Regions from separate parts of the Actinacidiphila sp. bgisy160 genome, predicted to be linked through region 1. Evidence: riboswitches for the same ligand, from Rfam matches in the RefSeq annotation. Region 1 holds a riboswitch; each other region holds the start of a gene.
What was found. A riboswitch is a leader RNA that binds a small molecule or an ion and turns the genes downstream of it on or off. The one in region 1 is predicted to bind cyclic di-AMP.
Positions count from the first base shown of each region.

Region 2: linked by a shared signal. The riboswitch ahead of AC3EUJ_RS24235 (C40 family peptidase) and the one ahead of AC3EUJ_RS18310 (M23 family metallopeptidase) in region 1 are both predicted to bind cyclic di-AMP.
Region 3: linked by a shared signal. The riboswitch ahead of AC3EUJ_RS20335 (transglycosylase family protein) and the one ahead of AC3EUJ_RS18310 (M23 family metallopeptidase) in region 1 are both predicted to bind cyclic di-AMP.
Region 4: linked by a shared signal. The riboswitch ahead of AC3EUJ_RS28985 (C40 family peptidase) and the one ahead of AC3EUJ_RS18310 (M23 family metallopeptidase) in region 1 are both predicted to bind cyclic di-AMP.

Region 1 is NZ_JBYIQW010000021.1:1,151-8,327, forward strand. Features, by position in the region: gene AC3EUJ_RS18295 (DNA gyrase/topoisomerase IV subunit A) at 1-1,338, opposite strand, end outside; gene AC3EUJ_RS18300 (M16 family metallopeptidase) at 1,544-2,896, shown strand; gene AC3EUJ_RS18305 (M16 family metallopeptidase) at 2,914-4,284, shown strand; cyclic di-AMP (ydaO/yuaA leader) riboswitch at 4,970-5,125, shown strand; gene AC3EUJ_RS18310 (M23 family metallopeptidase) at 5,141-5,902, shown strand; gene AC3EUJ_RS18315 (GntR family transcriptional regulator) at 6,122-6,814, shown strand; gene AC3EUJ_RS18320 (HPr family phosphocarrier protein) at 7,028-7,177, opposite strand, start outside.
Region 2 is NZ_JBYIQW010000033.1:66,920-74,096, reverse strand. Features, by position in the region: gene AC3EUJ_RS24245 (ATP-dependent Clp protease proteolytic subunit) at 1-568, shown strand, start outside; gene AC3EUJ_RS24240 (hypothetical protein) at 575-877, shown strand; cyclic di-AMP (ydaO/yuaA leader) riboswitch at 1,229-1,385, shown strand; gene AC3EUJ_RS24235 (C40 family peptidase) at 1,389-1,862, shown strand; gene AC3EUJ_RS24230 (GNAT family N-acetyltransferase) at 1,896-2,540, shown strand; gene AC3EUJ_RS24225 (ATP-binding protein) at 2,553-2,984, opposite strand; gene AC3EUJ_RS24220 (helix-turn-helix domain-containing protein) at 3,270-4,121, shown strand; gene AC3EUJ_RS24215 (DUF397 domain-containing protein) at 4,137-4,388, shown strand; gene AC3EUJ_RS24210 (8-amino-7-oxononanoate synthase) at 4,391-5,539, opposite strand; gene bioB (biotin synthase BioB) at 5,687-6,910, shown strand; gene AC3EUJ_RS24200 (adenosylmethionine--8-amino-7-oxononanoate transaminase) at 6,903-7,177, shown strand, end outside.
Region 3 is NZ_JBYIQW010000025.1:8,542-15,718, reverse strand. Features, by position in the region: gene AC3EUJ_RS20360 (cytochrome b/b6 domain-containing protein) at 1-641, shown strand, start outside; gene AC3EUJ_RS20365 (molybdopterin-dependent oxidoreductase) at 1-4, shown strand, start outside; gene AC3EUJ_RS20355 (phospholipase) at 913-1,362, shown strand; gene AC3EUJ_RS20350 (peptidylprolyl isomerase) at 1,427-1,924, opposite strand; gene AC3EUJ_RS20345 (GNAT family N-acetyltransferase) at 2,018-2,650, shown strand; gene AC3EUJ_RS20340 (aldo/keto reductase) at 2,720-3,727, opposite strand; cyclic di-AMP (ydaO/yuaA leader) riboswitch at 4,361-4,551, shown strand; gene AC3EUJ_RS20335 (transglycosylase family protein) at 4,554-5,684, shown strand; gene AC3EUJ_RS20330 (SAM-dependent methyltransferase) at 5,889-6,704, shown strand; gene AC3EUJ_RS20325 (putative bifunctional diguanylate cyclase/phosphodiesterase) at 6,701-7,177, shown strand, end outside.
Region 4 is NZ_JBYIQW010000048.1:51,565-58,741, reverse strand. Features, by position in the region: gene AC3EUJ_RS29000 (esterase/lipase family protein) at 1-635, shown strand, start outside; gene AC3EUJ_RS28995 (M23 family metallopeptidase) at 777-2,159, shown strand; gene pcrA (DNA helicase PcrA) at 2,214-4,655, opposite strand; cyclic di-AMP (ydaO/yuaA leader) riboswitch at 4,878-5,036, shown strand; gene AC3EUJ_RS28985 (C40 family peptidase) at 5,045-6,181, shown strand; gene AC3EUJ_RS28980 (hypothetical protein) at 6,233-6,586, opposite strand; gene AC3EUJ_RS28975 (C40 family peptidase) at 6,925-7,177, shown strand, end outside.

The sequences.
Region 1 (7,177 bases):
GAAGCGGGTCAGCCGGCGCAGCGGGGTGTCGAGGATGTACTGGGTCTGGATCTCCGACAGCGCGAAGCGCTCGATGAGGCGCTCCTTGGCCTGCGCGGCATTGTCGCTGGAGCGGATGATCGAGATGACCTCGTCGATGTCGACCAGGGCGACGAGCAGGCCCTCCACCAGGTGGAGGCGGTCCCGGCGCTTGCCGCGGCGGAACTCGCTGCGCCGCCGGACGACCTCGAAGCGGTGGTCGAGGTAGACCTCCAGCAGCTCCTTCAGGCCCAGCGTGAGCGGCTGGCCGTCGACCAGCGCCACGTTGTTGATGCCGAAGGACTCCTCCATGGGGGTCAGCTTGTACAGCTGCTCCAGGACGGCCTCGGGGTGGAAGCCGTTCTTCACCTCGATGACCAGCCGCAGTCCGTGCTCGCGGTCGGTCAGGTCCTTGACGTCCGCGATGCCCTGCAGCTTCTTCGAGCCGACCAGGTCCTTGATCTTGGAGATGACCTTCTCCGGGCCGACCGTGAAGGGCAGCTCGGTCACCACCAGGCCCTTGCGGCGGGCCGTCACGTCCTCCACGGACACCGTGGCGCGGATCTTGAACGTGCCGCGGCCGGTCTCATACGCGTCCCGGATGCCGTCCAGGCCCACGATCCGGCCCCCGGTCGGCAGGTCCGGGCCGGGAACGTGGCGCATCAGCGTCTCGAGGTCCGCGTTCGGGTGGCGGATCAGGTGGCGGGCAGCCGCGATGACCTCGCCCAGGTTGTGCGGCGGCATGTTCGTCGCCATGCCGACCGCGATGCCCGAGGCGCCGTTGACCAGCAGATTCGGGTAGGCGGCCGGCAGGGCCACCGGCTCCTGCTCCTGGCCGTCGTAGTTCGGCGTGAAGTCGACGGTGTCCTCGTCGATCGACTCGACCATGAGCATCGCGGCGGGAGCCGTACGGCACTCCGTGTAACGCATCGCGGCCGGCGGGTCGTCGTTGCCGAGCGAACCGAAGTTGCCGTGACCGTCGACCAGTGGCACGCGCATCGAGAACGGCTGGGCCATGCGCACCAGCGCGTCGTAGATCGAGGCGTCGCCGTGCGGGTGGAGCTTACCCATCACCTCGCCGACGACGCGGGCGCACTTCACGAAGCCGCGCTCGGGGCGCAGCCCCATCTCGTTCATCTGGTACACGATCCGCCGGTGCACCGGCTTGAGCCCGTCGCGGGCGTCCGGGAGCGCACGTGAGTAGATGACCGAGTAGGCGTACTCGAGGAAGGACCCCTGCATCTCGTCGACGACGTCGATGTCGAGGATGCGCTCCTCGAAATCGTCCGGCGGCGGGGTCTTCGTGGTGCGGCGGGCCATCAGGGCGCTGCTCCTTCGGCTGGACCTCATCGGATAAGGACACGGGACTGACGCGGACCATTGTGGACCGCCCCACCGACAGCCCGGACCACCCCCCGGCTCATACGTGGCGGTGACGGGAACTTCGCGGGCCGTTTGTCCGCTGCCTAGAGTGGCAGGTCTCAGCACAAAACAACGAGTACGCGACCGGAAGGACAGCTTGCCCATGGGTCACACGGCCACGCCGGAGGCAGATTCCGGCGGCCTCACCGCGACCGAGCACCGCCTGGCCAACGGCCTGCGCGTCGTGCTCTCCGAGGATCACCTCACCCCGGTCGCCGCGGTCTGCCTCTGGTACGACGTCGGTTCCCGTCACGAGGTGAAGGGCCGTACCGGACTCGCCCACCTCTTCGAGCACTTGATGTTCCAGGGTTCTGCGAACGTCAAGGGCAACGGCCACTTCGAACTGGTCCAGTCCGCCGGCGGCTCCCTCAACGGCACCACCAGCTTCGAGCGCACCAACTACTTCGAGACCATGCCGGCCCACCAGTTGGAGCTCGCGCTCTGGCTCGAGGCCGACCGCATGGGCAGCCTGCTGTCCGCTCTGGACCTGCAGAGCCTGGACAACCAGCGCGACGTGGTCAAGAACGAGCGCCGCCAGCGGTACGACAACGTGCCCTACGGCACCGCCTTCGAGCGGCTGACCGCGATGGCGTACCCGGACGGCCACCCGTACCACCACACCCCCATCGGCTCGATGGCGGACCTGGACGCCGCCTCCCTGGAGGACGCGCGGGCCTTCTTCCGGACGTACTACGCGCCGAACAACGCCGTCCTCGCGGTCGTCGGCGACATCGACCCGGAGCAGACGCTGGCCTGGATCGAGAAGTACTTCGGCACCATCCCGTCCCACGACGGCAAGCCGGCGCCGCGTGACGGTTCACTCCCCGGAGTGATCGGCGGGCAACTCCGCGAGGTCGTCGAGGAGGACGTCCCCTCGCGCGCGCTGATGGCCGCCTACCGGCTGCCGCACGACGGCACCCGCGAGGCCGACGCCGCGGACCTGGCGCTGACCGCCCTCGGTGGCGGTGAGTCCTCCCGGCTGCACAACCGCCTGGTGCGCCGGGACCGCAGCGCTGTCGCGGCCGGGTTCGGCCTGCTGCGGCTGGCCGGGGCGCCGTCGCTCGGCTGGCTCGACGTGAAGACGTCCAGCGGTGTCGAGGTGCCCGCCATCGAGGCGGCCGTCGACGAGGAGCTGGCCCGGTTCGCCGAGGAGGGCCCGACCCCGGAGGAGATGGAGCGGGCCCAGGCCCAGCTCGAGCGTGAGTGGCTGGACCGGCTCGCCACGGTCGGTGGCCGCGCCGACGAACTGTGCCGGTATGCCGTGCTGTTCGGCGACCCGCAGCTCGCGCTGACCGCCGTCAAGCGCATTCTGGACATCACCGCCGACGAGGTGCGCGCGGTCGCCGCGGCCACCCTCCGGCCCGACAACCGCGCGGTGCTGGTCTACGAGCCCACGGGCTCCGCGGCCGCGTCCGGCGAGGACTCCGACGAGGACGAGGAGGGCGCGGACCAGTGACCGACGTCCACACCACCATGACGTTCCACCCACAGCCCCGGCCGGGGCAGCCCAAGCCCTGGGACTTCCCGGCGCCCGAGCGGTCGACGCTGCCCAACGGGCTGACGGTGCTGCGCAGCCAGCGGCCCGGTCAGAAGGTCGTCGCCGTCGAGGTGCTGCTCATGGCGCCACTCGACGCCGAGCCCGAGGGCCTGGACGGCGTCGCCACGATCATGGCCCGGGCGCTGTCCGAGGGCACCGACAAGCACACCGCCGAGGAGTTCGCCGCCGAGCTGGAGCGCTGCGGGGCCACCCTCGACGCCCACGCCGACCACCCGGGCGTGCGGGTCTCCCTGGAGGTCCCCGCCTCGCGTCTCGACAAGGCCCTGGGCCTGCTCGCCGACGCGCTGCGCGCCCCGGCGTTCCCGGACGGCGAGGTCGAGCGGCTGGTGCGCAACCGCCTCGACGAGATCCCGCACGAGCTGGCCAACCCGGCGCGGCGCGCGGCCATGGCGCTGTCCAGGGAGCTCTTCGCCGCCGACCTGCGTTGCTCCCGGCCGCGCCAGGGCACCGAGGAGACGGTCGCGCGCATCGACGCGTCCGCCGTGCGGGCCTTCTACGACATGCACGTACGGCCGTCCACCTCGACGGTCGTCGTGGTCGGCGACCTCACCGGGATCGACCTGGAGGCGCTGCTCGAGAGCACGCTGGGGGAGTGGAGCGGCAAGCCCGCCGAGCGACGTCCGCTGCCCGCGATCACCGCGGACGACACCGCGCGCGTGGTGATTGTGGACCGCCCCGGGTCCGTCCAGACCCAGGTGCTCATCGGCCGCGCCGGCGCGGACCGCCACGATCCCGTCTGGGCCGCCCAGGTGCTCGGCACGTACTGCCTCGGCGGCACGCTGACCTCGCGCCTGGACCGCGTCCTGCGGGAGGAGAAGGGCTACACCTACGGCGTGCGGGCCTTCGGCCAGGTGCTGCTCTCCACGCCCGAGGGCACGGGTGTCTCCCTGCTCGGCATCAGCGGGTCCGTGGCGACCGACGTCACCGCGCCCGCCCTCGCCGACACCTGGCAGGTGCTGCGCACCCTTGCGGCGGAGGGGCTCACCGACGAGGAGCGGGACGCCGCCGTGCAGAACCTCGTGGGCGTCGCGCCGCTGCGCTACGAGACCGCCTCGGCGGTGGCCGGGACCTTCGCCGACCAGGTCGAGCAGTCCCTGCCGGACGATTTCCAGGCCCGCCTCTACGAGCGGCTGGCCGCCACGGGCACGGTGGAGGCGACGGCCGCGGTTGTCAACGCCTTCCCCCTGGACCGGCTCGTGGTCGTCCTCGTCGGCGACGCCTCTGTCATCGCGGACCCCGTCCGCGAGCTGGGTATCGGCCCGGTGGAGGTCGTCACGGGCGGCTGACCGCCACCCCACAGCGGCCCCGGGTGCCCTCGGGCGCCCGGGGCCGCGGCGTGCGGGGGTGCGGGAGGTGCCCGTTCAGCAGGCCGGCCGGGCCCGCCACGTTGACGCACATGCCGGCGCCGGTCGGCGCGGGCCGCCGGCGGGCGAGGCCGGCGCGCCCTCCGACAGGTCGATAGCCGCGGGAACCTCGGCCCCGGGTCCGGCGAGCACCTCCAGCAGGGGCCGTCCGCGCAGCCCCGGTCCAGGCCCCGGCGGGCAGCGGCGACACGCTCGGCGAGCACCGGTAGCTCGTCCGCCCGTCGCGGGTGGGGGGCGGCCTCGGTCCCCTCGGCCCGACGGCCGGGCGTCCGGTCGTGGCAGGCGCGCAGGAAGTCCTTCTTGGCGCGGGCGGCGTCGGTGGCCGCTCCTGGTGTGACCCTACGCACGCGGTTCCGTCACCGGGTTCCGTTCGGCGGGGCCGGCCGGTGACGCGGGTCACCGCGGTCCGCGCAGCGGACGTGCGGGGCTTCCCGGAGGGGGCACACCGCCGGGGGAGCTGCGGAGTCGCGGAATTGCGGACGGTTGCGACCGCTTGGCGTCCGGTGTGGCATCCCGCACATATCGCCGGATTTTTTTGGAACCGCGAGCAACACCTGGTTAACGTCCTCGGGTTGCCCGGCGGAAGCAGCCGCCTCCCGCGGCACCGGAGCAACGATCGCCGAGTCCCCGTCAGGCGCGAGCCTGGGGAGCCGGGGACCCACCTGAGATGTCCCTGGGGTGAATCGGGCGGCGTGCGCCGCCCGTAGGAGACCTTCCTGCTCCGAACCCGTCAGCTAACCCGGTAGGCGAGAAGGAAGGAAAGGATCTCCGCCTGCCCATGGCGTCGTTCTCCATACGCTCCACCTTTGCCGGCGCTGCCGCGCTGACCACCATCACGACCGGCGCGTTCGTCGTGCCCGCCGCGGCCGCCGACGCCAAGGCCGAGGGTTCCGCCTTCGCCCGCTGCGCCGCGGTCGCCGGGGACCTCGCCGCGCATCTCGCCGACCAGGCGTCGGCCCAGCACCGGGCCGCCGTCGTCGCACGCAAGCGCCACGAGGCCCATGTCGCGCACGCCGAGCGCGCCGCCCGTGAGCGCGCCGCCGAGGAGGCCGCGGCCAAGGCCGCCAAGGCCAAGGCGGCCCGCGACAGCGCCGCGCACGCGTCGCGGAGTGCCGCACAGGGCCGCGGCACGCTCGGCGGCTGGGTTCGGCCGGTCGCCGGTACCATCGGCACGCCCTACCGCGCGACCAGCAGCCTGTGGTCCTCCGGCCACCACACCGGTGTGGACTTCCACGCCTCTGTCGGCACCCCGGTGCACGCCGTCGGCGCGGGCACCGTCGTCGAGGCGGGCTGGGGCGGCTCGTACGGCAACAACATCGTGATCCGCCACGCGGACGGCATGTACACCCAGTACGGCCACCTGTCCTCGCTGGGTGTGTCCGTGGGCCAGACCGTCTCCGCGGGCCAGCAGATCGGCCTGTCCGGTGCCACCGGCAACGTGACCGGGCCGCACCTGCACTTCGAGGCCCGTACGGCCCCGTCCTACGGCGCCGACGTGGACCCGCTGGCGTACCTGCGCTCCAAGGGCGTCCGCATCTGAGCCATTCCCCTCCCCCCACGCCGAAGGCCCCGGTTCCCGCCGGGGCCTTCGGTGTGGGGGCGCTTCCCGGCCGCCGGGTGTCCAAAAATGCTCCATGAATTCAGGGCGGCCGTCGGAATCGGCGCCGCGCTGGAATAGAGTCGCGGCAGAAACGCCGGCTCCTCCGTTACGCGGGGATTAAAGGACGGCCGTCGGCGCGCACTGAAAGGAACCTGCGATGTGGGGTCGTACGTGAACGGGACGGGCGGTGCGGGCGGCCGGATTTCGGCCCGGGCGGTGTGCACGGCGATCCGTGACGACATCATCAGCGGGTTCTTCGCGCCGGGGAGCCGGCTGACCGAGGAGCAGCTGGCCAAGCGCTACGGGGTGTCCCGGGTCCCGGTGCGCGAGGCGCTGCGCACCCTGGAGTCCGAGGGCTTCGTGCAGACCCGCCGGCACGCCGGGGCGTCCGTCGCCGAGCCGACCGAGCAGGAGGCCGCCGACCTGCTGGACATCCGCGCCCTGCTGGAGCCGCTGGGCGCCGCACGGGCGGCGCAGCGGCGTACCGAGGCCCATGTGAAGGTGCTGCGCGGGCTCGTCCGGCTGGGCCAGGAACGTTCCCTCCGCCGCCAGTTGTCGGACCTGCCCGCGCTGGACGGCTGGTTCCACGAGACGCTGGCCCAGGCCTCCGGCAGCCCGACCCTGGTGGCGCTGCTGACCCAGCTGCGGCACAAGATCGCCTGGGTGTACGCGGTCGACACCCCGGGGCGCGCCGTGGAGTCCTGGGAGGAGCACGGCGCGGTGGTGGACGCGGTGGCGCGTGGCGACGCGGAGCGGGCCCGGCGGCTCATGGCGGCCCACGTGGAGCGGGCGACGGCGGTGCACCGGCTGCGCCGTCCGCAGAGCACGGGACGCGGTGCCGCGGCGCGGTGAGAAATCCGAAACACGCCGTACACACTTCGCGCGGCCGGGTTTAACAGAAGTGCCGTATACAACGTGGGTAATTGTCCGCGGGCTTTTCAGCGCGCTATTGTGCTGCACGCTGCCCGGAAATTGCCCGGCAACGACGAAGGGGCGGGTCCGCGAAATCCGGCCGGATTTCACGCGGCGGCCCGCCCCTTTTGTCGAACGCGGCTTCGCGCGGCGTCAGACGGTCTCGGGGAGCTCGTCAAGCCCCTCGGAGACGAGCTTGGCCAGGCTGCCGAGAGCGGCGTCCGCGCCCTCGGCGTCGGAGGCCAGGACGACCTCCTCGCCGCCGGCCACGCCCAGGCTCAGCACGGCGAGCATCGAGGCGGC
Region 2 (7,177 bases), on a different contig from region 1:
CCCGTACTCCAAGCTGCTCCAGGAGCGGATCGTCCTGCTCGGGACGCCCATCGACGACACCTCGGCCAACGACGTGATGGCGCAGCTGATCCACCTGGAGGCAGCCGCCCCGGAGCAGGACATCTCGCTCTACATCAACTCGCCCGGCGGGTCCTTCACCGCGATGACCGCGATCTACGACACCATGCAGTTCGTCAGCTGCGACGTGTCGACGGTGTGCGTCGGCCAGGCGGCCTCGGCGGCGGCCGTCCTGCTCGCCGCCGGAACGCCCGGCAAGCGGCTGGCGACCCCCGGCTCGCGGGTGCTGATCCACCAGCCCTCGTTCGGGGAGGTGATCCAGGGCACCACGGCCGACCTGGAGATCCAGGCCGCGGAACTGCTCCGCCGCCGTGATCAGTTGGAGGAGCTGCTGGTACGGCACACCGGACAGGAACCGGAGCGGATCAGGGCCGACATCGAACGGGACACCATTTTTGACGCTCCATCGGCCCTCGCCTACGGACTGGTGGACCGGCTGACGCTGAGCCGCAAGGACGGCGCCGGCCGCCCCCCGCACTCCGCGCGGTGACCGGCCGTGGTACCCGAACTGCCACCGCTCCCGGCCCTGACGCGGGCCGAGGGCGAGCTCGTCGACACCTATCTGGAGGTCGTGGACCTGCTGGGCCGGATCAACCCGTCCCGCTCCCGGGACACCTACGGGGCGCTGCGCGCCGCGCAGGCCCTGGTGGGGCGGGCGACGGAGCTGCGTGACGCGCTGACACTGATGCACATGCGCGGTGAGAGCGAGGTGCACACGGCCACCATGGAACGGGCGCTGCGGGTGCTCGACGGCGAACGGCGCACCGGCCAGGTCACCTTGCCGCCCCACCGTCGCTGACGGAGCGTCACGACGCACTGGTCCGTTCGGGCGACGCGAACTCGAACCGAATGGACTCGCCCGATCGTTGTATCTGCCGTGGACGGCCGAGTGGTCACAAGTTGCGCGACACGGCCGCACTCATCCGGAATCTGACGCTCCGCCCCTGGTGTTCGACTCCTTTCGAGTCGTCAGTCCGGGCCCTGCGTCGCGGAGTCCACCCGAATAGGTGAGTCGTGAACAGACTCACATTCGACCGGTTGCGCTGGGAATCGGTCGCTTCGGTGGGTGATCATCCCTTTGACGACAAGCCCCCGTCATCCCGGCGGGGCGGTCCGCGCGGACGCCGAATCCTGCCGCCGCGCGGATGCCAGGTCGACAACGACGCACCGGCAGGAGCGGAGGACCCGAGCAGTACGGGTCCGGCGCCGGTCGCCGGACCCTTGGGGTGAAGCCGCAGCCGCGGCCGGGCATCTTCGCCTGCCCGAACCCGACAGGTCATCCTTCGCAGGCGGACGACGAAGGGTTGCGCATGAGTGCGCCAACAGCCATGTCCGGGGTCCTGTGCCGGCTGGGGGCGGTATCCGCCCTCACGGCGGCCGCCGTGGCCGGTCCCGCGGTACTGCCGGAGCTCGCCCAGCAGGCCGACGCGGCGACGGTCTCCACCAAGGCGCTGCGGATCGCGGCGTCCAAGAAGGGCGCGCCGTACCAGTACGGGGCCGCCGGCCCCGGCAGGTTCGACTGCTCCGGGCTCACCTTCTACTCCTTCAAGAAGGCGGGCAAGAAGCTGCCCCGCACCGCGGCGGCGCAGTACAACAGCGTCCGGCACATCCGGAAGTCCGCACGGACCCGCGGCGACCTGGTGTTCTTCCACTACGGGAGCAACGTCTACCACGTGGGGATGTACGCCGGGCACGGCAAGATCTGGCACTCCCCCAAGCCCGGCGGGCGGGTGCGGCTGGAGATGATCTGGAGCCGCAGCGTCTGGTACGGCCGGGTGAAGTGACCCCGGTCGCGGACGTGCCGGTAGCGTGCCGGTGTGTCCTTGGAACGAATCCTCGCCGACGCCGCGGTGGGCGTCTTCCCGCCCGCCGACGGCTCGGTGACGGTCGTGCCGCAGCCCACGCCGCGCGACGCCGGGGTGATCGCCTTCACCGCCCACGCCGTGGTCTTCGCGGACGCCGACCCGGGGCGGATCCGCGGGCTGCTGCCGCCCGGCGACCTCTCGGCACCGCTCGATCCGCCGTTCCTCACCGCGCTGTGCGGGCTGCTGGACCGCACGGTGAACAACGTCGACCTGCTGACCGCCGCGCCGGCGCTGCCTGGGCGGCCGCCGGCCGCGCTGGGCCTGCCCCTGCGGGAGACCGCCGAACGGGACCACCCGCGGATCGCCCGGGCCCTGCGGCACCGTGACGACGTCCGGGCGTGGACGGTGCCCGGGGGCACGGTCCTGACCGGCCGGGGCGTGGCGGGCCGCTGGGAGGCGGCCCTGGAGGTCGACCCGGGGGCACGCGGCGCGGGCCTCGGCCGCCGGCTCGCGCTTGCGGCGCGCCATCTCGTCCCCGGGGGCGAGACCGTGTGGGCGCAGATCGCCCCGGGCAATGCGGCGAGCGTGCGGGCGCTCACGGCGGCGGGCTTCGTCCCGATGGGCGCCGAGGCGCTGCTGCTCACACGGGAGGACTGAGGGCCACTGGGGTCACTCGACGGCGGCAGTGGCCCAGGGCAGGCTGATCCAGACCGTCTTGCCGCCCTCCGCGGTGGGGGTGACCAGGAGCGTGCCGCCCGCCTCCACCGTGAGATGACGGATGATCACCATGCCGCGCCCGTTGTCCTGCTGCACGGCGGCGGGCAGCCGCTGGGGCCACCGGGGGTGACTGTCGGTGACCCCGATGCGCAGTTGCTCGTCCCGGTCCAGCTGGACGTCGAGGGTGAAGGTCGGCGACTGGCCGAGGGTGTGCAGCACCGCGTTGGTCGCCAGCTCGGAGACGATGAGCCGGACGGAGTCGGCGGGGTCCGAATCCTCGGGCATGCCCCACTCCACCAGCAGGTCGCTCACGTAGCGACGTACCGCGGGGACCGAGGCAGGGTCGCTCGGCAGGGTGACGGATGCTTCCTGGTGGTCTGCCATGGCGACGCTGTCCCTTTCCCGCCGTGACCAGGACGCCGGCGCCCGCCGCGCCCGTGGCCGCGCGCGCGACAGCCGAAGGCGCCGTGCCCCGCCCACGCGGCACGTCCCCGTTCGGCACTCACGCGCCAGAGTGTCACTCATCGTGCCCTTAATCAGGTGTCACCACAGCTATATGCATATATCTGTCGCCCAAAGCGGTGAACTCTGCTACGAGAGAACGTATTTGCGCGGCAGACTTCGCCCGGGGACCGGCGGGGGTGCCGGGAACCGGGAGGTGCACACACCATGCAGCAGGTGCCGGCGGTACGCCGCCGCAAGATCGGCTCGGAATTGCGCCGTCTGCGCGACACGGCGGGGCTCACCAGCGGTGAGGCCGCCCAGCGGCTGGGGTGGCACCAGTCCAAGGTCAGCCGGATCGAGACCGGCCGCAGCGGGGTGCGCCCCGAGGACGTCACGGCGCTGCTGGACGTGTACGGCGTGCGCGACCAGCGGCTGCGGGAGATGCTCGCCGCGCTCGCGAGCGAGGGCGACCGGCGCGGCTGGTGGCATGAGTTCCGGGAGGAACTTCCCTCCGCCTACCGGGACTTCATCTCCCTGGAGACCGACGCCTGCCGGGCGCGAACCCTGGAGACGACGGTGGTTCCCGGACTGCTGCAGACCCCGGACTACGCCCGTGAGTTGACCCGCTCGGTCCTGCCGCAGCTCGGTCCGCGGCAGATCGCGACCCTGGTGCAGGTGCGGATGGCCCGCCAGGCGGTGCTGCGCGCCGATCCGCCGCTGGAGTTGTGGGCGGTACTGGACGAGGCGGTGCTGCGCCGGAGTGTCGGGGGGCCCGGAGTGATGGCGGCGCAATTGAGCCATCTTGTGGAACTGGGTTCACTGCCTCATGTGCATCTGCAGGTGCTGCCCTTCTCGGCCGGTGGGCATATAGGCGTCACAGGGCCTTTCGTAATCTTCTCATTTCCGCGCATTGCTGATCTCGACGTGGTTGTTCTCGACCATTTGACGAGTAGTCTCTATCTGGATCAGCACGAGGACGTCAGGGCGTACGGTGCTGCCTTCAATCGATTGCGCTCCCATGCCCTGTCGAGTGAGCAGTCGTTGTCCTTCATCTCCGGCATCGGCAAAGGCGCGTAAGGAGGCACGCCCCCCATGTCCAATGTCCTGCCTCAGTACGTCACCTCCAGTGCGTCCCTCTTCGGCGTGAACTGGCGACGCAGCAGCTACAGCACGGCGGCGAACAACTGCGTCGAGACGGCCCTCATCGGAGACGGGCCGCTCTCGGGTCAGCTCGCCGTACGCGACTCCAAGGATGTGCGCGGCCCCGCCCTGCTCTTCCCCCCGGCGGCCTGGGCGGAGTTCCTCGCCGCCGTGGCGACGGGGAACCTGACCGAACACCCCTGAGTTCAGGGGCGCGGCGGCGCCGTACGGACGATCGTCCCCACGGCGTCGCCGATCTCCCGGTCGGTCAGATCGGCCCGCGCGGTGAGCCGCAGCCGCGAGATCCCGTCGGGCACGGACGGTGGCCGGAAGCAGCCCACGGCGAGACCCGCCGCACGGCACGCGGCGGCCCACGCGACGGCCGCCTCGGGTGACGGCGCCCGCACCGACACGACGCACGCGTCCGGCACGGTGGCGTCCAGCCCCGCCTCCACCAGCCGCTCGTACAGCTCGCCGGCGACCGCCCGGGCCCGTACGGCGCGTTCCGGCTCCCGCCTCAGCAGGCGCAGCGCGCCGAGCGCCGCGCCCGTCGCCGCCGGGGCGAGGCCCGTGTCGAAGATGAACGTCCGAGCGGCGTTGACCAGGTGCTCGATGACCCGGGCCGGTCCCAGCACCACTCCGCCCTGGCTGCCCAGGGACTTGGAGAGCGTGGCGGTGCACACCAGTCCGGGCGCGCCCGCCAGTCCCGCCTCCGCGGCCGCTCCACGGCCCCCGGGACCGAGCACCCCGAGGCCGTGGGCGTCGTCCACCAGCAGCGCCGCGCCGTGCTCGCGGCAGGCGGCGGCCAGCGCACCGAGCGGGGCCGCGTCGCCGTCCACCGAGAACACCGAGTCGGTGACGGCCACGGCGGGCCCGCCGTGGCCGATGAGTGCCTTGCGCAGGGCGTCCGGATCGGCGTGCGGCACGACCTCGGTGGCGGCGCGGGAGAGCCGGCAGCCGTCGATGAGCGAGGCGTGGTTGCCGCTGTCGGAGACGATGAGGGTGTCCGGCTCGGTGGTCAGCGCGGTGACGGCGGCGAGGTTGGCGGCGTAGCCGGAGGCCAGGACCAGCGCCGCCTCGAAACCGCAGAAGGCGGCCAGTTCGGCCTCCAGCTCGGCGTGCAGCTCCGTACTGCCGGTGACCAGCCGGGAACCGGTCGAGCCGGCGCCCCAGCGCAGGCAGGCGTCCGCGCCGGCCCGGGTCACCTCGGGGTGGTGGGCGAGCCCCAGGTAGTCGTTGGAGGCGAGGTCCAGCAGGGCCGACCGCGCGGGCCGCGGCCGCAGCGTGCGCACCAGTCCGGCGGCGCGACGCCGTTCGGCGTGCGCGTCGATCCAGTCGAACGGGTCGCGGCTCATGGTCGTCCCCAGGGGTCGGCGGAGGGTTCGGCGCCACCGTAGTGTGCCGGATCGTCTCGCACGGTGTGGTGATGCACACACTCTGCGCGAGCTGTCTTGTGGCATGCCCCATTGGCCCGGGCCCGTGCGGTACGCCAGGATCGCGGCATGGATCTGCTGAATGCTTTGGTCGAGAAGGGCCTGCGCCGCGAGCTGCCCACCCGCGAGGAGGCGCTCGCCGTCCTGGCGACCTCCGACGAGGAACTCCTCGACGTGGTGGCCGCGGCCGGCAAGGTGCGCCGCAAGTGGTTCGGCCGCCGGGTGAAGCTGAACTACCTGGTCAACCTCAAGTCGGGACTGTGCCCGGAGGACTGCTCGTACTGTTCGCAGCGGCTCGGCTCGGAGGCCGGGATCCTCAAATACACCTGGCTGAAGCCCGACGAGGCGGCGGCCGCCGCGGCGGCGGGGGTCGCCGGCGGAGCCAAGCGGGTCTGCCTGGTGGCCAGCGGTCGCGGCCCGACCGACCGCGACGTGGACCGGGTCTCCAAGACCATCGAGACCATCAAGGAGCAGAACGAGGCCGTCGAGGTCTGCGCCTGCCTGGGCCTCCTGTCCGACGGGCAGGCCGAGCGGCTGCGTGGCGCGGGTGCCGACGCGTACAACCACAACCTCAACACCTCGGAAGCCACCTACGGGGACATCACCACCACGCACACCTACGCGGACCGGGTCGAAACGGTGCAACAGGCCCAGGCGGCGGGCCTGTCGGCCTGCTCCGGACTGATCGCGGGCATGGGCGAGAGCGACGAGGACCTGGTCGACGTGGTGTTCGCGCTGCGCGAGCTGGACCCCGACTCCGTCCCGGTGAACTTCCTCATCCCCTTCGAGGGCACCCCGCTGGCGAAGGAGTGGAACCTCACCCCGCAGCGGTGCCTGCGGATTCTCTCGATGGTGCGGTTCGTCTGTCCCGATGTGGAGGTCCGCATCGCGGGCGGCCGCGAGGTGCACCTGCGGAGCATGCAGCCGCTCGCGCTGCACCTGGCGAACTCCATCTTCCTGGGCGACTACCTCACCAGCGAGGGCCAAGCCGGCAAGGCCGACCTCGACATGATCGCGGACGCCGGTTTCGAGGTGGAGGGCGCCGGCGAGGTGACCCTGCCCGGACACCGGGCGGACGCGGCGGCCGCGGCCGGGGGCTGCGGCTCGCACGCCTCCGCGGGCTGCGGGTCGCACGGCGAGGGGGAGGGCGGCGGCTGCGGCCCGTGCGGCGGCCACGCCCACGGTGACGTCCAGGCCGGCGCCGCGCAGCCGGCGGCCGCCGGTGCCACCCGCACCGACCTGGTGGCCGTGCGCCGCCGTGGCACCGGCACGGACCTGCCGCCCAATGCCTGAGCCACTCACCCCCCGCGAGCTGCTGGCCCTGGACCGGGAGCACGTGTGGCATCCGTACGGGCCCATGCCGGGCCGTCACGAACCGCTCGTCGTCGAGTCCGCGGCCGGGGTCCGGCTGCGGCTCGCCGAGCCGGTAGAGGGCGCGACCGAACTCGTCGACGGCATGTCGTCGTGGTGGTCGGCGATCCACGGCTACAACCACCCGGTGCTCAACGAGGCGGCCCGCGGCCAGCTGGACCGGATGAGCCACGTGATGTTCGGCGGGCT
Region 3 (7,177 bases), on a different contig from region 1:
CTGAGACCGTGCGCCGGTTCACCCGTGGCGAGCGCTGGGTGCACCGCTCCACGGCCGTCCTGATGCTCGTCTGCCTCTGCACGGCGGCGGCCCTCTACCTGCCCCCGCTCGCCGAACTCGTGGGCCGCAGGCGACTGGTGGTCACCGTCCACGAGTGGTCCGGCATCGCCCTGCCGCTGCCCGCCCTCGCCGGCCTCGCCTCCCGCGCCTTCCGGCACGACCTGCGGCTGCTCAACCGGTTCGCGCCGTATGACCGGGGCTGGCTGCGCGACGCGCTGCGCCGCGTGCCCCACGAGCGGCGTGCGGCGGGCAAGTTCAACGCGGGGCAGAAGCTGTACGCGTCCTTTGCCGCGGGCGCGGTGCTCGTCATGCTCGGCACCGGGCTGCTGATGATGTTCCCGCACCTGAGCGGCGTGGTGTGGCGCACCGGTGCGACCTTCGTGCACGACTGGCTGGCGCTGGCGGTGGCCGCGGTGGTCGCGGGACACCTGTGGATGGCGGCGGGCGACCCGCAGGCGCGGCTGGGGATGCGCACCGGGTTCGTCACACCGGAATGGGCGCGCCGCCATCATCCGCGGTGGGAGCGTGCGGAGTCGGGGCGGGGGGAGTCCGGGGACCGGCCGCGCACCCCCGGCGCCTGACGCCCCGTAGGGGAGGGCGCGGCCCGCGGGCTCCGCGGGTTCCACGGGGAAGTGAACCAGGCAACGGTGTCAGCCACTTGACGTGCCGTCGACGTTCGTCGCCGACGGCACGTCGTCATGTTCATGTAATTTTTGCCGTCCGGCATCTACTCGCATAGACCCTCGCGGCCCCATCCTGGCCTCGCACACCAGTACCACCCGTTCGGTTCCGCATCCGGTTGCACCGCCATGCCCGCGCGTCACATCGCGCCTGTCAGTGACTGGAGTCCCCATGCGCCGAATCACGACCGGCTTCGCCGCCACCGCCGTCGCCGCCGTCGCCACCGTCGTCTTCACCGTCCCCGCCCAGGCCGCGCCCGCCGACAAGGCCCAGGTGCTCGCCAGTTGGACCCAGACCAGCGCCTCCAGCTACAACGCCTGGTGGTCCGCCCGCGGCAACCAGAGCGCCTGGGCGGCCTATGGCTTCGACTGGTCCACCGACTACTGCAGCAGCTCCCCGGACAACCCCTTCGGCTTCCCGTTCCAGAACTCCTGCGCCCGGCACGACTTCGGCTACCGCAACTACAAGGCGATGGGCAGCTTCTCCGCCAACAAGAGCCGCCTCGACAGCGCCTTCTACGAGGACCTCAAGCGCATCTGCGCCAACTACGGCGGCGCCACCGCGACCGCCTGCAACAGCACCGCCTGGACCTACTACCAGGCGGTCAAGGCCTTCGGCTGACCCCGGTGACACGGCGGCCCGGCACCGGGAGCTCCGGTGCCGGGCCGCTTCCGTGGAACCGGGGTCAGCCGATCGTGCCGGACTTGGCGATCTCGACGCGGGCGCTGGTGGCGCCGGTGCGGGAGCCGAGGGACTCGATCTTCTTGACGACGTCCATGCCCTCGACGACCTCGCCGAAGACCACGTGCTTGCCGTCGAGCCAGTCGGTGACGATCGTGGTGATGAAGAACTGCGAGCCGTTGGTGTTCGGGCCCGCGTTGGCCATGGAGAGCTGGCCGGGCTTGGTGTGCTTGAGCTGGAAGTTCTCGTCGGCGAACTTCGCACCGTAGATGCTCTTGCCACCGGTGCCGTTGCCGGCGGTGAAGTCGCCTCCCTGGAGCATGAAGTCGGGGATCACGCGGTGGAAGTGCGAGCCCTCGTAACCGAAGCCGTGCTCGCCGGTGGCGAGCTCACGGAAGTTCCGCGCGGTCTTGGGGACCACGTCGTCGAACAGGGTGAACACGATCCGCCCGGCGGGCTCGCCGTCGATCGTGATGTCGAAGAACACGTCGTTGCTGTTCATGAGGCCATTTTCGCATCCGCGGCCCCCGGCCTCCGACGCGCCCCGCGGAAACGCGCTTGACGGGTGACCCGGCCGGACACCACCATCCGGGGCATGCCCGAACCCGTGATCTTGGAAGGCGAGCACGTCCGCCTGGAGCCGCTGAGCGCCCGGCACACGGACGGGCTGCTGCGCGCCGCCACCGAATCCCGCGACACCTACGCCTACACCAAGGTGCCGGCCGAACGTGAGGCCATGGCGCGCTATGTGGAGGAGGCCCTCCAGGACCAGGCGACCGGGGCCGCGCTGCCCTTCGCCGTACGGGACGTCCGGCGCGACGCCCTCATCGGCTCCACCCGGTTCCTCGACCTCGACTACTGGACGGCCACCCCCGCCTGGCCCGCGGGCCGCTCCGTGCCCCGCGGCGGTGCCGTGCCCACCGTCGCCGAGATCGGCAGCACCTGGCTCGCCGCTTCCGCCCAGCGCACCCCTTGCAACACCGAGGCGAAACTGCTGCTGCTCACCCATGCGTTCGACGTGTGGGCTGTGTTGCGCGTCACCCTGAAGACGGACGCGCGCAACGCGCGCTCCCGGGCGGCGATCGAGCGCATCGGCGGCCGCTTCGAGGGGGTGCGCCGCGCCCACACCCGCGCCGTGGACGGCACCGTCCGCGACAGCGCGTACTACTCGATCCTCGCTGACGAGTGGGCCGGCGTCCGTGCCGCCCTGCAGGCCCGTCTCGCCTGAGTCCCGACACCGACGGGAATGGGCCGGCCCTCGACGGGGGCCGGCCCATTCGCGCGTGCGGGGCGGTCGTCAGGGGATGCGGACGCCCGCCTCGGCCGAGAGCCGGTCGATCTCGGCCAGCTCGTCCGGGCCGAGCGGGCCCGCGTCGAGGGCGGCGAGGTTCTGGTCGAGCTGGGCGACGCTGCTCGCGCCGATGAGGACGGAGACGACCCGCGGGTCGCGCAGCACCCAGGTCAGGGCCAGCTGGGCCAGGGTCTGGCCGCGCTCGCCGGCGAGCTTGTCGAGCGCGTGCAGGAAGGTGAGCTTCTGCTCGGTCAGGGCGTCGCGCTTGAGGAAGTGGCCGAGCGCCATCCGGGAGTCGGCCGGCACACCCTCGAGGTAGCGGTCGGTGAGCTGGCCCTGGGCGAGCGGCGAGTAGGCGATGAGGGCGGTGCCGGTGTCGCCGACGGCGTCGAGGACGCCGGCCTCCGGGTCGCGCTGGAGGATGCTGTAGGCGGCCTGGTGGATCAGCAGCGGGGTGCCCAGATCGCGCAGGATCTCCGTCGCCCGGCGGTGCGCCTCGGCGGGGTAGTTGGAGATGCCGGCGTACAGGGCCTTGCCCTGGCGGACCGCGGAGTCCAGGGCGCCCATGGTCTCCTCCAGGGGCGTGTCCGGGTCGAAGCGGTGCGAGTAGAAGACGTCCACGTGGTCCAGGCCCATGCGGCCCAGGGACTGGTCGAGGGAGGAGAGCAGGTACTTGCGGCTGCCCCACTCGCCGTACGGGCCGGGCCACATGTCGTACCCCGCCTTGGTGGCGATGAAGAGCTCGTGGCGGTACGGGCGGAGGTCCTGGGCGAAGATCGTGCCGAAGTTGGCCTCGGCCGAGCCGGCGGGCGGGCCGTAGTTGTTGGCCAGGTCGATGTGGACCACGCCACGGTCGACGGCGCGGCGCAGCACCGCGCGCTGCTTCTCCAGCGGCGAGGTGTCGCCGAAGTTGTGCCACAGGCCGAGGGACACGACGGGCAGCAGGACCCCGCTGCGCCCGGTCCTGCGGTATTCCATCGAGGCGTAGCGGTCGTCGGCGGCGAGGTAGGGCACGCGAGGGCTCCCGGGCGATGTGAGGAAATGTGCGGGATTGGGAGGCTACCTTCGCCCAATCGGCGCTGTCACGTCCGTCTTCCGGACGGCGGCGCTCGTCAGTGCCCTCTTCTCGCCCCGCCGCAGGGGCGGTTGTGGCGCACGCCACACCGCGGACCGCGCCGGAGCGGCGCATCCGGGAATCGGGGGATGCGCTCGGTGGTTGGCTCAGAGGGTGTTCCTGCGGGTGGGTCCTCAGGACGGCGTGGTCGGGGGCGGGTTGGAGCGGTACGCCTCCTGCTTTATCCGGCATTGAGGTATCTAACCGGACATATGCACCCACAGTGCATGCATAGCGAATCGATGCGTGATGGGTGTCACGTGCCGAATACGCGGCGGGAGCCCTAGGCGACGCAGCGTCTAATTTCTCCACCGGATTTAACCGTACGATATCGCGCGATTACCGTGCGCCAATTTTTCGCCTACGCAGAGCGGACACTTCTCACGTAAAGTCACAGAAGCTGTTGATCGACTTGCGGTCCGTCGGGTGGCGTGATTCCGCTCCTTGCTCCCGAACGATTCCGTCGTTTAGCTTCCAGATCTCGCAGGACCAATTCCTGCGAGATTCTTCCGGGTGGAACGCCTAGTCCTGCCGCTGCCCGGACGCCGGATGACAAGACCGCACGGCAGGAGCGGGGGACCCAGGTAGTTGCCGTTCCCGTTGGTCTCGGGACGGCTAGGGGTGAAGTCGCAGCGACGTGCCTTTATTTGGCATGCCCAATCGCGGCCGGGCATCTCCAGTCCGAACCCGACAGCTTACCTCGCAGGCGTCGGAGAGGAATTCGGCATGCCCGGTAAGGGAAAGCACCGTCGTCCGCGGAACACCCGCATCACCCGTATCAGCGCCCTGGCCGGCACCACCGGCGCCGCGGTGGCGCTCCCGATCGTCGGCGCCACCGGTGCCCACGCCGCTCCCGTGAGCGTGTGGGACAAGGTCGCGGCCTGTGAGAGCACCAACAACTGGTCCATCAACACCGGTAACGGCTTCTACGGCGGCCTGCAGTTCACCCAGAGCACCTGGGCCGGCTTCGGTGGCACGAAGTACGCCCCGCGTGCCGACCTCGCGACCAAGGCCGAGCAGATCGCCGTCGCTGAGAAGGTTTTGGCGACCCAGGGCCCGCAGGCCTGGCCCGTGTGCGGCCCCAAGGCCGGTCTGACCAAGGCGATGGCCAACCCGTCGGCGACCCCGGCGAGCGCCTCCGTCGCCGCCGCGAAGTCGGCCGCGAAGCCCGCCGCGAAGCCCGCTGCCCCCGCCAAGAAGGCCGAGGCGCCGAAGAGCGCCGGCGGCTCCTACAAGGTCGCCGGCGGCGACACCCTCTCCAAGATCGCTGACGCCCAGTCGGTCGACGGCGGATGGCAGAAGCTGTACGTGAACAACAAGTCCGTCATCGGCGGCAACCCGAACCTGATCTACCCGGGCCAGGTCCTGTCCCTGGGTGAGAAGGCCGCCGCCAAGACCGCGCCCAAGGCCGCGAAGTTCGCCCCGGCCGCCGTCAAGGCCGCCAGCACCTCCGGCTACACCGCCCCGCTCGACCGCGTCACCCTGGGCACCGCCTACCACCGGGCCGGCGCCATGTGGTCCAAGGGCTACCACACCGGTGTCGACTTCATCGCCTCCACCGGCACCAAGGTGAAGTCGATCGCCGGCGGCACCGTGGTCTCCGCGGGCTGGGGCGGCTCGTACGGCAACCAGGTCGTCGTCAAGCACGCCGACGGCCGGTACTCCCAGTACGCCCACCTGTCCTCGCTGTCGGTCTCGGCCGGCCAGACGGTCTCCGTCGGCCAGCAGCTCGGCCTGTCGGGCGCCACCGGCAACGTGACCGGTCCGCACCTGCACTTCGAGGTGCGCACCACGCCCGACTTCGGCTCCGACATGGACCCGCTGGCGTACCTCCGCGCCCACGGCGTCAACGTCTGATCAACTGTTCTACCGTCATCCGGCGCTAGGGTGTGCCCTGTTCCCCTCTCTCGGGGAACAGGGCACATGCCTTTGGTCTGTGACCGAAAACGGATCGAATATTTCCATTTCATGTTTCCTCTCGAACGGTCGATCAGTAGCCTCTGACGCACATGGTCGTGTCCACGACCACGCGTCCTGATCGCCGACGAGCTGGAGCCGTTGATGGAGCGTCCTGCCTGGGCCCCTCATGGGATCGATCTTTCCGTGCCGAGCGTGTCCCGCATCTACGACTACTACCTAGGCGGCTCGCACAACTTCGAGGTCGACCGGGAGGCGGGACGGCGGGCCATCGAGGCCTTCCCGGGGCTCCCGAAGATCATGCAGGCCAACCGGGCGTTCATGCGCAGGGCAGTGCGCTACTCCGTCGACCAGGGCATCACCCAGTTCCTCGACGTCGGCTCCGGCATCCCCACCTTCGGCAACGTCCACGAGGTCGCCCAGGCGGCCAGTCCCGGCGCCCACGTCGTCTACGTCGACCACGACCCGGTCGCCGTCGCCCACAGCCGCGCCGTGCTGGAGGGCAGCGAGGACGCCGCGATCGTCGCCGCCGACCTGCGCTCCCCCCGCGACATCCTGGACAGCGCGGAGGTGCGCGACCTCATCGACCTGGAGCGCCCGGTCACCCTGCTGCTCGTCGCGGTCCTGCACTTCCTCGAGGACGCCGACGAACCGGCCAAGGCCGTGGCCGAGCTGCGCGATGCCATCGCCCCCGGCAGCCTGCTGGTCGTCACCCACGCCTCGGTCGAGGGAGGTCCGCGCAGACCCGAGGAGGGGGAGCGGGTCGAGAACGTCTACCGCAGCGCGAGCTCGCCGCTGATCATGCGGTCGCGGGCCGAGGTGGGGCGCTTCTTCGACGGTTTCGACCTCGTCGAACCCGGCCTTGTCTCCCCGCCGTTGTGGCGTCCCGACGGCACGGACGACGACGCGCCGGACCCGGTTGTCTTCAGCGGCTTCGCGGGCGTCGGCCGCAAGGCGTGACGGTGACCAGAGAACCCGGCCCGGAGCCGGAGCCCGTCGACAGCCTACGGCGCTTCGCGATCATCTGGAGCCGGGCGATCTACCCGGCCACCGCCACCTCCATGACGCGCGGCGAGTTCGAGGAGTACCTGCTCCCGCTCGCCGCTCGCCTCAACGCCACCCTGCGCGCGCAGCCTTTCGACCCCCGTCCCGCCCAGGAGATCGGTGCCGCGCTCGTGGCCGCGCACTGCACCGACCCCGAGGCGCTGGCCCGTATCCTCGACGTCGTCGACGCCTACCTGCTGCTGTACTGCCCGCCCGGCCCCGCCATGCCGCCCGAGGAGAGCCGCACCCGCTGCAACCGCCTGCAGCACTGGGTGGCCGCCGGGTACGCCCGCGCCCTGCAGGAACGCACGCGGACCGAGCAGGAGGCGCTGTCCCGCGCGGCGCTCGCCGCCCGGGCCGCCATCGAACAGGCGTTGCACGAGAGCGAG
Region 4 (7,177 bases), on a different contig from region 1:
CGGGCCGGAGCCATCCCCCGGTGCTGCTGCTGCACGGCTTCGTGGACAACCGTTCGGTGTTCGCGATGCTCCGCCGGTCGCTGCGGCGACACGGCTGGCCGCATGTGCAGGCGCTCAACTACTCGCCGCTGACCTGCGACATCCGTACGGCGGCGGCCCTCCTAGGGCGCCACGTCGAACAGATCTGCGAGCAGACGGGGCACCGCCGGGTCGACATCGTGGGCCACAGCCTGGGCGGACTCATCGCCCGCTACTACGCCCAGCGCCTGGGCGGCGACACGCGGGTGCGCACCGTGGTCACCCTGGGCACCCCGCACGCCGGGACGCGGGCCGCGCCGCTGCTGAACCCGCACCCGATCGTCCGCCAGATGCGGCCCAACTCCGACCTGATCGAGGAGCTTGCCAAGCCGGCGCCCGGCTGCCGCACCCGGTTCGTGGCGTTCTGGAGCGATCTGGACGAGCTGATGAGCCCGGTCGAGGCCGCCCGTCTCGACCACCCGGACCTCATCGCCCGCAACATCCACGTCGCGGGGGTCGGCCATCTGACCATGCCGGTCCACGCGGCCATCGCCGCCGGCGTCCGGCAGGCACTGCTGGGTGAGGAACTGGCGTCGGGGGCCGTGGACGCCGCCTGACGGCCTTGCCCCCATAAGCATCGAAAGGCCATCGAACACAAGCCATCGGGGATGCCTGAAACCCGCCGAAGATTGTGGGCCTCGCCTACTGGGGGATACAGTCGCCGCTAATTCTCCTGCTGCCGAGGCGAAAGAGAAGCGGTGAACGACCGTCATCCGGCGGGGTACGCCCCCGAGTACAGCGGCTATGGGCACGAGGGGCATTCCGACGCCTCGTACGCACCCATGGGTGCCGCTCACGCGGATGACGATCCACTCTTCGGCGCCTGCCAGGGGTACCCCGCCTACGACACGGGGTCCTACGCCACCCTCTCGTACGACACCACCGCGACCGGCTACTGGCCCTCGGGGCATGCCGCCGGGACCGCCGGCTACGGCGACCACACGGGCGCGACCACCGGCACCTGGTACCTGGACCCCTCGCAGACGCAGCCGACGGCGGCCTACGACTACACGCAGTACGAGCACTCGGCGGTCCACGCCGCCTACGAGGAGCCCGAGGCCGCCCACGGCCACACGCCCGAGACCGCCGCCTACGAGCAGCCGGTGCACTACGGGACCGGGGCGTACGCCCCGCAGTACGAGGCCGAGCCGTACGAGCCGGAACACTACGAAGCGGAACAGTACGAGCAGGATTCCTACGAGGCCGAGTCCCACGAGGCCTACGAGCCCGACGCCCACGACGCCCACGACGCCCGCGGCACCGCCGAGGACGACACCGAGGCGGAGCCGGAGCGCGGCGCCGATGACGGCGCAGCCCCGCCCGCCCTGCCCCGCCCGCGCAGCGGTGGCAGCGGCGGCGGGAGCCGCAGGCGCCGCCCGGCCCGGCGCTCCGCCCTGCTCACCGTCGCCGTCCCCTCCGTGGCGGTGATGGGCGTCGCCTGCGCGGCCGCCGTCACCGTCAACACCGACGACGCCGACAGCAGCCGCACCCAGGCCGACGGCGCCCCCGAGGCCGCCAACGCGCCGACCACGAAGCTCGACCAGCAGCTCGCCGGGGTCAACCGGGACGTCGACGACTTCACCGACCGCGCCAGCCGCAACCAGGAGCGCATCGACCTCAAGGAGCGCCAGGCGCTGGAGCGCGCGAAGAAGGCGGCGGAGGCGGCCCGCAAGGAGCAGTTGCGCCCCAAGTTCCTGCTCCCGGTCAAGGAGCACGGGCTGAGCGCCTACTTCGGCCAGGCGGGCGTGAACTGGATGTCGGTCCACACCGGCATCGACTTCCCGGTGGACTACGGCACACCGGTGATGGCCGCGACCGACGGCGTCGTGCGAACCCAGTGGAACAGCGCCTACGGCAACATGGCGATAGTGACCGCCCCGGACGGCACCGAGACCTGGTACTGCCACCTGAGCAGCACCAAGATCCGCTCGGGTTCGGTCAAGGCGGGCGATGTCATCGCCTACTCCGGCAATTCGGGCAACTCCACCGGACCGCACCTCCACTTCGAGGTGCGGCCCGCCGGCGGAGCGGCCATCGACCCGCTGCAGTGGCTGCTGAAGCACGGGATCGACCCGCGCTGAGCACCGGCCGGTCCCGCCGCCGCGGGACCGGGACGGGGACCGGGACTGCAACCGCTAGAGCTTCTCCACCGGCGCGTACCGCAGCAGCAGCACCTTGGGCCGCTCGTCGCCGAAGTCGATGGTGGCCTTGGCCTTCTCCCCGCTGCCGTCGACCGCGACGACTGTGCCCAGCCCGAACGTGTCGTGCGTGACCCGGTCCCCCACCGCCAGCGAGATGACCGGGCGGTCCTGGGTGCGCCGCGTCGCGAAACCGGAGGGACCGCTCTTCGACGGGGAACGCGACAGCATCGAGGCCGCCGCCGTCACCGAGGCGGAGGGCGCCGCGGAGGCACCCGTGCGCTTCCACTCGATGAGCGGCTCCGGGATCTCCTCCAGGAAGCGCGAGGGCGGGTTGTACGAGGGCTGGCCCCAGGCGCTGCGCATGGTCGACCGCGTCACGTACAGCCGCTGCCGTGCCCGCGTGATGCCGACGTAGGCGAGCCGCCGCTCCTCCTCCAGCTCCTTGGTCTGGCCGAGCGCGCGCATGTGCGGGAAGACCCCGTCCTCCATGCCGGTCAGGAAGACCACCGGGAACTCCAGGCCCTTGGCGGTGTGCAGGGTCATCAGCGTTATGACGCCGCCGCCCTCGTCGTCGTCCGGGATCTGGTCGGAGTCGGCGACCAGCGCGACCCGCTCCAGGAACTCGGCGAGCGTGCCGGGCTCCTCCTCGGTGCGCTCCTGCTCGAACTCCAGGGCCACCGCCGCGAGTTCCTGGAGGTTCTCGATGCGGGTCTCGTCCTGCGGGTCGGTGGAGGCCTGGAGCTCGGCCAGATAGCCCGTGCGCTCCAGCACCGCCTCCAGGACGGTGGCGGGGCCGGCGCCGGAGTCGACGACGGTGCGCAGCTCCTCCAGGAGCTCGTTGAAGCGCTTGACGGCGTTGACCGAGCGCGAGGCCATGCCGAAGGCCTCGTCGACCCGGCGCAGCGCGGCGGCGAAGGAGATCCGCTCGCGTGAGGCCAGGGCGTCGACCATGGCCTCGGCGCGCTCCCCGATACCGCGCTTGGGCACGTTGAGGATGCGGCGCAGCGGGACGGTGTCCTCGGGGTTGGCGAGCACCCGCAGGTAGGCCAGGACGTCCCGGACCTCCTTGCGCTCGTAGAAGCGGACCCCGCCGACGACCTTGTAGGGCAGGCCGACACGGATGAAGACCTCTTCGAAGACACGGGACTGCGCGTTGGTCCGGTAGAAGACCGCGACCTCGCCGGGGCGGGCTTCGCCGGCGTCGGTGAGGCGGTCGATCTCGTCGGCGATGTACTGCGCCTCGTCGTGCTCCTGGTCGGCGACGTAGCCCGTGATGACGGGGCCCTGCCCGGCCTCGGTCCACAGGTTCTTCGGCCGCCGGGAGGCGTTGCGCTCGATGACGGCGTTGGCGGCGGAGAGGATGTTCTGGGTGGAGCGGTAGTTCTGCTCCAGCAGGATGGTGCGGGCCTGCGGGTAGTCCTCCTCGAACTGGAGGATGTTGCGGATCGTGGCGCCGCGGAAGGCGTAGATGCTCTGGTCGGCGTCACCGACCACGCACAGCTCGGCGGGCTCCTCGCCCTCGCCTTGGCCCTCCCCGCTCCCCGTGCCGACCAGTTCGCGCACCAGGGTGTACTGCGCGTGGTTGGTGTCCTGGTACTCGTCGACCAGGACGTGGCGGAAGCGGCGCCGGTAGTGCTCGGCGACGTCCGGGAATGCCTGGAGCAGGTTGACCGTGGTCATGATGATGTCGTCGAAGTCGAGCGCGTTGGCCTCGCGCAGCCGCGACTGATACATCGCGTAGGCCTCGGCGAGCTTCTTCTCGAACGGGTTCTCGGCCTGGTCGGCGAAGGTCTCCTCGTCGATGAGCTCGTTCTTGAGGTTGGAGACCTTGGCGCTGAAGGACTTCGGCGGGAACTGCTTGGGATCCAGGTCCAGGTCGCGGCAGACCAGGGCCATCAGGCGCTTGGAGTCGGCCGCGTCGTAGATCGAGAAGCTGGAGGTGAAGCCGAGCCTCTTGGACTCCCGGCGCAGGATGCGGACGCACGCGCTGTGGAAGGTGGAGACCCACATCACATTGGCTCGCGGACCGACCAGCTGCTCGACACGCTCCTTCATCTCCCCGGCGGCCTTGTTGGTGAAGGTGATCGCCAGGATCTGCCCGGGGTGCACCTTGCGGGCGCCCAGCAGGTACGCGATGCGGTGGGTGAGCACCCGGGTCTTGCCGGAACCGGCACCGGCGACGATGAGCAGCGGGGAGCCGGTGTGCTCGACGGCGGCGCGCTGCTGCTCGTTGAGCCCGTCGAGCAGCGCGGCCGGGTCGACGGCCGGGCGGGGGGCGCCGTCCCGGTAGTAGGCGTCCCTGTCGACGGGCGCGTCGAAGCGCCCCTCGAAGAGGTCGTCGGGGACCGTGCCGGGCTCGTCCTCGGGAGGCGGCGGGGGCTCCTCCTCCCTCGGTTCGAGGCCGGCCAGGAAGCTGTCGTCAAAGAGGCTGCTCATCGCCTCCCGAGTCTAGGCCGTGGGACGGACAGCGTTGCGCCGCTTGCCCGACCCCGACCCCGTCCCCGTCCCCGTCCCCGTCACGACCCTTCGCGGCCCGGATGGTGAAGGTCACGAAATGATTGCGGACAATTCGAGCACCAGGGTTCCCACAGGCCCCCGCAGTTGACTACCGTGCCGGATCAGGCGGTCCGCTCCACGCGGCGGCGACCGTGCCGTCACGGGCCGCCTCCGCTGAGTCCGGCGACCGCCGGAGCCGGGGACCCAACGACCTTGGGGTGAATCGGTCCGTACGAGCGCGACGCGCCCGCACGGACCGTAGGGCGGCCTTCCGAAGCCCGAACCCGACAGCTAACCCGGTAGGCGGTCCACGGAAGGAGCCGCCTGACTTGGCGACGCACCGCAAGCCGCGCCCGCGCGCGCTGACCGTCCCCGGTCCCCGGACCGCGGTGGGCCTCACGACCGCCGCGCTGGCGACCGTCACTCTCTTCGGCGAGAGCGCGAGCGCGGCGCCCGCCTCACCCGACAAACCCTCCATCACCGAGGTCAAGGCCCAGGTCGACAAGCTCTACCACCAGGCCGAGGCCGCCACCGAGCGCTACAACGGCGCCAAGGAGCAGACCGAGCAGCAGCGCACGCGCGCCGACGCGCTGCTCGACCAGGTGGCCCGAAAGACCGAGACGCTCAACGCCGCCCGCCGCACCATCGGCGAGTACGCCGCGGCGCAGTACCGCGGCGGCGGCCTGGACGGGACGACGACCTTCCTGCTCACCTCCGACCCGCAGCAGTTCCTGGACCAGGCGCACCTGATGGACCGCCTGTCCGACCGCCAGGAGCACGCGCTGGAGACCTTCCGCTCCGAGCAGGCCGAGACCACGGCCAAGCGCGCCGAGGCCGTCGAGAGCCTGCAGAGGCTGACCGAGGCGCAGCAGCGGCTGAACGCGGAGAAGACCGCGGTCAAGCAGAAGCTCGCCGCGGCGCAGAAGCTGCTGAACAGCCTCACCGCCCAGGAGAAGGCGCGGCTGGCGGCGCTGGAGAAGAAGCGCCGGGAGGAGGCCGCCGCGAAGGCCGCGGAGATCGCCGCCAAGGAGAAGGCCGCGCAGGAGGCGGCGGCGAAGGAGGGGGCCTCATCGGGCTCGTCCACCGGCTCGACGGCCCCGGCGTCCGGCACCTACGCCGCCAAGGCGGCCAAGGCGATCGAGTTCGCGCGCGCCCAGCTGGGCAAGCCGTATGTGTACGGCGCCACCGGCCCGAACTCCTACGACTGCTCCGGCCTGACCCAGGCCGCCTGGGGCGCCGCGGGCGTCTCGATCCCCCGCACCACCTACGACCAGGTCGACTTCGGCAGCCGCGTCGGCGCGGACCAGCTGCAACCCGGCGACCTGGTCTTCTTCTACTCGGACGTCACCCACGTCGGCCTCTACATCGGCGGCGGCGAGATGATCCACGCCCCCCACACCGGGACCGTGGTGAAGATCGCCCCGATCACGGAGATGCCGATCTACGGCTACGCCCGGATGGCCTGACCCCCGCCCGGACGGCCTGAGCCCGAGCCCGGCCCGTCCCCGCGGCCGGGTTCAGGTCCACAGCACCGCGATGAAGATGTTGGCGGTGGTCAGCGCACCCACGGTGCCGAAGGCCGCCGCCGGCACCTTCTCCTCGTCCCGCTTGACGTAGACCAGGCCGAGGATCACCACCAGGATCGCGAGCTTCACGCCGATCTTGATGTTGTCGACCGGCTGGTCGTCGGCCTGGTTGAGGCCGACCAGCAGCGCGCCGGTGACCAGCATGGTCAGCGCGCCGTGCAGCATGCCCGGCACGAAACGGGCCTCGCCGCGGCCCATGGCCTTCATCTGGGTGAGGAAGCCGCCCAGCAGGGCGGCGATGCCGATGATGTGCAGACCGACGATCAGGTTGATGAGTACGTCCATGACTCAGGACCCTAGCCAGGCTCTTATCAGCAACCGGCACCGAGGTCGCCCTCTCACGTCATATCGGTCACGGCCGGACCACAAGTGACCAGGTCACCCGTCGAACAGCGGTCATCCGTGGGCAGACCGCGGCCGAATCGGACCAGTCCCGTACAGTCCGGAGCCCCCTCGGGCGGCCAGGTTTAGCGTCCTGCACCAGGTGGCCGATCCCCACTGCCGCGAGGACCCCGTCCCCGGCACGGCCGCCCCCGCCGAAGGTCCGGCGGTGGACGGCTCCCCGTCCGCCCGCCGCCGGACCGCCGGGGGGCGTACGGACAGCCCGGAAGGAGTGACGGCGCGTGGCGTCGCACAGAAGGCCCAAGCAACGCGGCCTGTCAGGCACGACCGCGCGCACCGCGGCCGGTCTCGCCCTGGCGGGCGCGGCCTCCGTGACCTTGTTCGGGGAGGCCGGGCACGCCGAGCCCCGGCTGACCACGGACGAGGCCAGGGCTCGGGTGGACCGGCTGTACGAGGAGGCCGAGCAGGCCACCGAGCGGTACAACGGCGCGAAGGAGAAGGCGGACACGGCCACCGAGCGGATCGAGAGCCTGC